DNA from 4 places in the Pseudoalteromonas sp. SG43-4 genome. Region 4 is predicted to be linked to each of the others. Evidence: predicted binding sites of a transcription regulator. Region 4 holds the regulator's gene; each other region holds the start of a gene.
The links. The regulator LexA, encoded in region 4, represses DNA repair genes until DNA is damaged. The targets are predictions, from matches to a motif close to TACTGTATNNNNATACAGTA.

Region 1: ruvC (crossover junction endodeoxyribonuclease RuvC) is a predicted target of LexA. The motif match lies at 918-937, and genes of this name have one in related genera.
Region 2: H5160_RS17005 (LexA family transcriptional regulator) is a predicted target of LexA. The motif match lies at 952-971, and genes of this name have one in related genera.
Region 3: dinB (DNA polymerase IV) is a predicted target of LexA. The motif match lies at 1,308-1,327, and genes of this name have one in related genera.

What each region holds. Positions count from the first base shown of each region.
Region 1 covers NZ_JACJFB010000028.1:3,474-5,682, reverse strand. The annotation lists gene H5160_RS18885 (ABC transporter permease) at 1-855, shown strand, start outside; gene ruvC (crossover junction endodeoxyribonuclease RuvC) at 986-1,510, shown strand; gene ruvA (Holliday junction branch migration protein RuvA) at 1,513-2,130, shown strand; gene ruvB (Holliday junction branch migration DNA helicase RuvB) at 2,138-2,209, shown strand, end outside.
Region 2 covers NZ_JACJFB010000020.1:75,218-77,426, forward strand. The annotation lists gene H5160_RS16995 (LexA family transcriptional regulator) at 1-614, shown strand, start outside; gene H5160_RS17000 (hypothetical protein) at 666-890, opposite strand; gene H5160_RS17005 (LexA family transcriptional regulator) at 1,011-1,376, shown strand; gene H5160_RS17010 (hypothetical protein) at 1,384-1,836, opposite strand; gene H5160_RS17015 (hypothetical protein) at 2,022-2,209, opposite strand, start outside.
Region 3 covers NZ_JACJFB010000009.1:12,100-14,308, reverse strand. The annotation lists gene H5160_RS10440 (leucyl aminopeptidase family protein) at 1-113, opposite strand, end outside; gene dinB (DNA polymerase IV) at 243-1,295, opposite strand; gene H5160_RS10430 (thioesterase family protein) at 1,976-2,209, shown strand, end outside.
Region 4 covers NZ_JACJFB010000016.1:13,637-15,845, reverse strand. The annotation lists gene coxB (cytochrome c oxidase subunit II) at 1-538, opposite strand, end outside; gene lexA (transcriptional repressor LexA) at 1,021-1,638, opposite strand; gene H5160_RS15015 (PaaI family thioesterase) at 1,806-2,209, shown strand, end outside.

The sequences.
Region 1 (2,209 bases), on a different contig from region 4:
CGTTCTGTATCGCTGCAAGACAACGAGAAAAAAGACGAAGAAGCACGTGCAGGTATTGGTCGTGAGCTAAACCTTACATGGCTTAAAGATGTGCCTGACCAAAATGAAGTAACACAAGGCACGTGGTTTGGTGAAAATGCGATGGCTGAGGCTTCAGTAGAGGAGTCGATGCTTGAGCGATTAGATGTTGAGATAGGCGATACGCTTACATTTTTAATTGGTTCGCAGTCGTTCGACGCTAAAATCACCAGTGTGCGCAAAGTAAATTGGGCCACGCTTAAACCTAACTTTTTTATTATTTTAAGCCCTGATGTACTTGCAGATTTTCCCGCAACATATATTTCGTCGGTACGTATAAATCCAGATCAAAAACGTGACTTTAGCCAGTTATTACGTACTTACCCTACTATTACAGCCATTGATATTGATAACTTTGTTAAGCAAATACAAACTACTATTTCGCAAGTATCGCTCGCCATTGGCTTTGTACTTGCAATTGTTGTGCTGTGTGGCGCGCTTGTACTTATATCGCAAGTGCAAGCTAGTTTAGGTGAGCGTATGCAAGAAATTGTAATACTGCGAACGCTTGGGGCTAAAAGCCGATTAATTAAAAACGCGACCCTGTATGAGTTTTTATTACTAGGCGGTTTAGCTGGTTTAGTGGCTGCATTTTTTAGTGATATAGCGCTTTTGATTGTGCAGCAACAAATGTTTGATTTAGCAGGTAAGTTACACCCACATATATGGATTATAGGTCCGGTAGCTGGCGGCGTATTTGTGGCTGGTTTAGGCTATTTAATGATTGCCCGAACACTTAAACAAAATACCCAAGGATTAGTGCGTGCCCTAGGGTAAGCTTAAACTAACATGCTCCTGTAAATGCCCACCTAGTACGTGGGCATTTTTGTTTTTCTTTGTACTGGTAATTTATACAGTGCTCTGGCATTATTAGCGTAATTTAAAAATAATAACAATGGAGCGCTGTTTGGCCATCATTTTAGGGATCGATCCTGGTTCACGTTTGACCGGATATGGTGTTGTTGCCCATCAAGGTTCTAAATTTACATACTTAGGCAGTGGCTGTATTAAGTTAGCCGATCATCCTTTTCCGGTTAGGCTTAAAATGATCTACCAAGGCATTACACAGCTTATTGAGCAGTTTTCGCCAGAAACCTTTGCCATTGAAAAAGTATTTATGGCGCACAACCCCGATTCAGCTTTAAAACTAGGCCAAGCTAGAGGCGCTGCGATTGTTGGCGCTGCAATGGCCGACTTACCCGTATTTGAATACTCAGCTAGGCAAATTAAGCAAGCAGTAGTAGGCAACGGTGGCGCAGATAAAACACAAGTGCAACACATGGTAAAAAATATTTTAAAACTACCCGGTACGCCACAGGCCGATGCAGCTGATGCACTCGCTATTGCGATTTGCCACGCCCACTCAGAACAAAATTTAATTAAACTAGCGGGCAGCGCAAGCAAAACCGTTAGAGGACGTTTAAGGAAATAATTATGATAGGCCGCTTAAATGGTATTTTAGTCGAAAAACAGCCACCAGAAATATTACTCGAAGTAAGTGGTGTAGGTTACGAAGTACAAATGCCGATGACCTGTTTTTACGATTTACCAAAAATTGGTGAAAATGCGATTGTTTACACTCACTTTGTAGTGCGTGAAGATGCTCAACTATTATTTGGTTTTAATAATAAAGTTGAACGTGCCTTGTTTAGAGAGCTATTAAAAGCAAATGGCGTAGGGCCAAAACTTGGCTTAGCTATTTTATCGGGCATGTCGGCAAAACAATTTGTAAGTTGTGTAAATAACGAAGACTCAACATCGCTTGTTAAATTACCCGGTGTAGGTAAAAAAACAGCCGAGCGTTTAGTACTCGAAATGAAAGACAGACTAAAAGATTGGGGCAATGATTTATTTACGCCATTTAGTGACAGCGCAGTAATAGAGCCAATGAGCGATGCGACAATTGCTAATAATGCAGCGGATGATGCCGTATCGGCACTGCTTGCATTAGGTTATAAATTGCCACAAGCTCAAAAAGCAGTAAAATCGATAAGTAAACCCGATATGTCTACTGAGGTTCTTATTAGAGAATCTTTAAAATCTATGTTGTGAGTAACCCATGATTGAAGCGGATCGCTTAATTGATGCGACTGAAAAAACAAATGAAGACTCTATAGATCGTGCAATAAGA
Region 2 (2,209 bases), on a different contig from region 4:
AAAGAGTAAAGGAACGCCGCACAGCTTTAGGGTTAACCCAATACCAACTAGCTGATCTAGTAGGTACAGCGCAAACCTCTATTCAAAAAATAGAGCGCGGAGATACAAAAAATCCTCGCAACATTGAAGCGTTAGCACGCGCACTAAAATGCACACCTGAATTTTTACAGTTTGGGATTGCTGATAACAAAGACACCAACAGCAATGTATCACCAGGGCCAACAATCAAAGCCACCGCCCCACTTATCAGCTGGGTTCAAGCCGGTGCTTGGTCAGAAATAAGTGAAATTAAAGCTTATGACGCAGAGCGTTTTATGTGTCCTGTTAATTGCAGTGACCTAACTTTTGTTTTAAAGGTGCAAGGTATTAGCATGGAGCCAAAGTTTGAGGAGGGTGATTTAATTTTTGTAGACCCTGAAGCCGAATGCATCCACGGTTCGTACGTAGTAGCCCGCCTAGACGACGACAATCAAGCGACATTTAAACAGCTAATTATCGAAAACGGCCACAAATTCCTAAAAGCCGCCAACCCCAACTGGCCCGAGCAACTAATACCGATTAATGGTAATTGCACGTTGGTGGGAAAAGTTATATTTACGGGTAAGTCACTATAATTTATTAAATTTCAGGTATAGAAAAGCCCGCATTAAGCGGGCTTTAATTTTTTAAGCACAATCGCCTATGTTTAATGCATCAAAAATATTTTGTAAAAGCTCCCGACTAACTTCATTTTGATTAATAATTTGAGCAAATTTAAACGGTGGTATTCCAATTTCTCTCAAAAATTCCTTCTGCTGACCGACTTCTTCTGGAGTTATTGGATTATTATCAATGTAGCTTTGATCAAAATTTTTACGGATTGCTTTTCTGGCTCTTTGAGCATTGTTCATAGAATTTCCTCTTAATTCAAAGATACATTTTGGCACTTATCTTATTGCAGTTAAGTATGACCACTGTTTTTATATACAGTTTAAGCTGTAATCAACTTAGTTAAAGCTTTGAGAAAAAATATGCTTATTCAAAATGTATTAATTGGCCCTGAAGTAAAAAAATTAGAGAAAACAATCGATGCTAATTTTTTAAGTGATTCAACATTTGTTGGCCGTGCTAGCGGCAGAAGTATGGAAGGCGTTGGGATATTTGGTGGCGATGTACTAATCATAGATAGAGCTAAAATAGTTAAAAATTACGATATAATCGTAGCCTGCTTAAATGGTCAATTTGTTTGCAAAATTGCTGATTTAAAAAATAATCTATTGCTTTCAGCTAGCTCTGACCACTGTCCTGTTAAACTAACTAAGTTTGACCAGTACAATATTGAAGGTGTTGTAACTCAATCAATTAGAATGCACAGAGCTAACTTAACCTTAGGATAGGCAGCACTTACATAAGCTTTAAAAAAGGCTTATCTTTTACAATCACTTTAGTTTTATCTAATTTGTTTAGCTCATTCGTATTTATGTTTAATAAATTAGCTTCAACTGAAAATACAGCCTTTTGGTTTTGCTTATCAATACTCAAAACTTTAATTTTTGCAAAAGTTTCGGCCTGGTGAGACCTAACAAGCGCTTCACCTTCTAAGTCTGCAAACACAGAAAAATTAAGGTTATTTTTCGATTTTGATACAAGCTCAACACCCTGCTTTATATCTTTCTTTTTTATCGCAAATGCATGAAAGTCGTCGTCGTTTTTGCCAAACGAAACAACAACAGACTCATCTGAACCTGGTAACAAATTGAATGCATCAACGCTTATATAAAGTATCTTCTGTTGAAAATTATAAATATGAGAATAAATTATCAAGGCTATAAATAGTATTGAGAAAATTATTTTCATTGGAGCAAGCTCTATTTAATATGTTTTTATTAAATAGAGCATAGTTCATTAGAAAGAATTGTTAATTGTAATGTCCGAAAAGTGCCAATTACGGACGTTCGTAACGCTTCAATAACCGGCGCAGCTTTGCTGCGTCCGGCGCCGAAGGCGCGAAGTTGATTGATTTGTTAGGTGCAATGATGAGTCTACTGTAAAATATCATATTGTTCATTTTCAACGAGCTGTCTGCACTTTTCAGGTGAAAAACCTCTCTTTAATATCAACTCATCTTCTTGAGGATTACCTTCACACAATACTTCTGAGTCAGATACTTCGGCTTCAAAAAAAGGTCGGTTTAACCCGTCAATTGTCGAGGACTGAACATAGTTTTTTA
Region 3 (2,209 bases), on a different contig from region 4:
ATAGCATCACGTAATGAGTTATTTGGTAACTGAGAAAAGTCATTACTAATAATAATAAGCGCATCATGAGATGTGCATTCAAGGCTTGCACTAACCGCTTGAGGGTATGCCATAAATAAGGTCCTGTTAGAAAACATAAGCCCCTATTATCGTCGATTTAAATATTGAAGACCAGCAAGGAGCGATGAGCTAATCACATAACCTATCAATAAATGGCAACTTGGAGTTACAGGCTTTACAGCTTAATCGAGAATACTAAGTTGGAAGTTTTGCTCTGGCTCGTTTTTAATGCCAACGCCTATGCCAAGTAATCTTACAGGCTGTTGTAGCCCACGCTGGTAGGCCTTAGTAAGTAGTTGAACAAATATTTCTGTATTTAGCTCGTGATATACCTGATCGGCTGAGGTCACTACAAAATTTGCAAACTTCACCTTAACACTCAATTTATTAATACGGTTTCGTAACTGCTGTTTATTAAGCCTTAAAACTAATTCGTCTAACAACCTTGGCAGCTCATCTAAGCACTCTTGCAAACTTGTTTTGTTGTACTCGTAGGTATGTTCAACACTCAGCGATTTTCTTATACGATCTGTGGATACTTTACCAACATACTCACCTGCACATTTTTGATAAAGCGACACACCAAAATTACCCACATGTTGCTGCATCCAGTTAACGCCTTTTTCACGTACATCCTTGCCGGTATATAAGCCTTTTAAATTTAGCTTTTCGAGCGTTACTTTGCCCACTCCTGGAATTTTCCCAAGCGGTAATTGCGCTAAAAAGTCATCGACCTCATCAGGCAAAACGACAAATTGACCATTCGGTTTATTTTCGTCACTGGCTATTTTGGCAATAAATTTAATCGGTGCAATACCAGCTGATGCAGTGAGCCCTGTAGCATTGTAAATATCGGCTCTTATTTGCTGTGCAATAAGTGTGGCACTGCCTTTACAAGCGGTGCTGTCTGTTACATCTAGGTAGGCTTCGTCTAAAGAAAGGGGTTCAATTAAGTTTGTATAGCGGCTAAATACTTCACGTATTTGGTTTGAAGCTTCTTTGTATACAGCCATGCGCCCTGGGACAATAACTAAATCGGGGCATAATTGTTTAGCATGATAGTTCGACATAGCCGATCGCACGCCATACTCTCTAGCTATATAGTTAGCGGTTGAGAGCACGCCTCGTCGGCTATTGCCTCCAATAGCAAGCGGTACACATGCAAGTTTTGGATTATCTCGCATTTCTACTGCTGCATAAAAGCAATCCATGTCTATGTGAATAAACTTCTTCATCACCACAACAAAAACTGGTTATTTATACAGTCATTATTATAGAATCAAATGTGATAAGCAAGCCTAGGGCCTGTTTATCTTTCGAGGTTAAATTTGCAGCAGTATGTTTGGTATTTAGGCAAGGCAGAGCCTATGTAGTGTGGTTATTCCCCATAAATAGGCGATAACGTAGCACAAATGCCAAACATACGCTGCCCGAAGGGTTCTGCCTAGGGGCAATTTACTCTTTGTTGCTCGGTTTTTACTTAGCCCACTAGGTCACAAACCTCGCGCCGCGATTAAATAGCCCCTAGATTGAACAAATTTTAATCCTGAAAGGTCAACAGGCCCTAGTTAACGATTAAAAAAAGTGTTTATTGTCCTCCGATCTCTTATAACCACGTAGCCAATACATAACCTCAAATAAAAATCCTGCCAACATTAAAATGATAGCGCCAGATTCATTCCCCATCGCGTAACAGGTAAAAGAGGCTATAAAAACCAAACAAGCTAAGGACCAATTAATTATATTCTGCATATTATTACCTTTGTGTGTGTTTTTGTGTGTCTGTGTAATTTAACTGTAGACCTAAAATTAAACAGGTACAATCATCTTATAAAAAAAACATGCCATTAATTACCTTGAGCTCGTAACACCATGTTGATAATCTAAGTACTTTAAAATCAAGGGCCAATAAATAATGCAAACGTTTAAAGATCAGCACCCTATTCATACCGATATCACCGTAGCATGGGCTGATATGGATGCGCTACAACACGTAAATAATGTAGTGTATTTACGTTACTTTGAAATAGCCCGAATCGACTTTTTAAATAAAATAAATCTGTTCGACACAATAAGCCCAAACGGTGTGGGCCCAGTAATAAGCGAAAATAACGTTCGCTATAAACGCCCAGTAACTTTTCCCGACACA
Region 4 (2,209 bases):
AAAATCGTACTTTTTGATTTATTGGCAGTACAAGAGGCTTATCAACCTCAAGTAAGTAGTTAGGATTTTTATCTGCAAGATTCGCGATTTCATCTTGCGGGGTAGATAAAATAGAGTAGAACTCTACATCTTCGCCCATATATTCATAATGCCATTTCCATTGCGAACCCGTAATTTTAATAGTGAGATCAGCTTTGCTGGCATCTTCCATTGCAATTAGGGTTTTAGTGGCTGGTACTGCCATAGCAATTAAAATAACAAACGGAATTGCAGTCCAAAGTATTTCTACTTTAGTGCTTTCGTGAAATTGGGCAGGTACAGCCCCTTTAGATTTACGGTGATGAATAAGTGCCCAAAACATAATTGCGAACACTATCACCCCAATCACACAACATATTATAAATATGGTCATGTGCAGCTGATATACATTATTGCTTATATCGGTTACGCCTTTGCGCATATTGTATTGGCTGTTAGCCAAAACTGGGTGCGAAAAAACACATAATATAAGCCACAAGGTAGAGGTCAGTTTACCCATGTGACGGCTCCTTTGATGCTATTGCGAATGCAAAGCGAAGAGGCATACGGCTTAAACGCCAATTCGTTATTTTTATTTTTTTAGCCAATCTTATTTAATATTGATTGGTTTTGCTGCGCCAACAACGAGTTTGTGTATATTGTGTGTTCTCAAAACTAAAAAGCTGTGAGTTATTATTAGCTCAGCACATTAACAATTAGCTAAAAAACGAACAACAAGCAAGTTTTAGTATAAAAAACAATCAGGTGATATTGAATAATTAATAAAAATCGGTAATCAACTGGGCAACAGGAAGTTCAAAATATGAGCAAAACAAAGGGGTTTAACGCATTCGGAGGGGGAAAATATAAGTGCAAAAAAGTTTACAGCTTAAATAGTCAGTGGGCTGTTTACGCCCTATTTTTAGTACAAATTTTAAAACAAAAATGCGTACTAATTAGTACGCATTTATAAAACTGCTTCTTTAAAAGCTATTTTTAAAGTCACATCCAATCAGCGTTTCTTATAACGCCAACGGCTAAGCCTTCAATATTAAAAGACTCATTCTCAAGATCTACTTCAATAGAGTCAAAATCGTCGTTTTCAGCATGAAGTAATACTTTACGACCCGCTTTCTCAAGACGTTTTACAGTTACGTCTTCGTCTAGGCGGGCAACAACAACTTGTCCGTTTTCAGCGGTTTGAGTACGATGTACAGCAAGTAAATCACCATCCATAATACCAATATCTTTCATGCTCATACCGTTAACGCGTAGTAAAAAATCTGCAGCCGGTTTAAACATTAATGGATCGATTTTGCAGTGACTTTCAACGTGCTCTTGCGCCAAAATAGGTGAACCAGCAGCAACACGCCCTATAAGCGGTAAACCTAATTGTTCTGGCTCTTCTTCTTCAATTAATTGAATACCACGGCTTGCACCTGGTTTCATTTTAATTGCGCCTTTTTTAGCAAGTGCTTTTAAATGTTCTTCAGCAGCATTGGCACTTTTAAAACCTAATGTTTGCGCTATTTCAGCACGTGTAGGAGGCATACCAGTGTCTTTAATAAAAACTTTAATTAGTTCGAGTATTTGAGCTTGGCGGTTCGTTAATGGTCGCATACAACTGGTTTTCCATACAGTACATTTAACTGTGAGTATATACAGTTAAATAAAAATCGCAAATTTAAATTAAGCCTTAAAATAGCTAAAGTAATTTCACTTGTGTACATTTCAAGGATATAACTAAAGCTAAGTTTATAAATGATTAAAAATGCAAAGGAGACATTATGAGTATTTGGTACCAGCCCATCACCTTAGAGCTGTGCAAGCAGTTAGAGCAAGGCGTTAATGGCCAAGGAACATTAATGAAAACTATGGGGATAGAAGTCACAGAAATTGGCGATGATTATTTGGTTGCCACAATGCCGGCAATTCCTGAGCATCATAACCCGATGGGGATGGTACACGGCGGTGCTAACGTTGTACTTGCCGAAACAGTTGCCAGCTATGCCGCTAACTTTGTTGTCGATTTTACTAAATTTTACTGTGTAGGGCAGGAGATTAGCGCAAGTCATTTAAAAGCATCTCGCAACGGCACTTTAACAGCCACGGCTAGAGCATTTCATATAGGTAAACGTAGTTCAGTATGGGAAATAAAAATTACAAATAGCCGCAATGAGCTGTGCTGCGT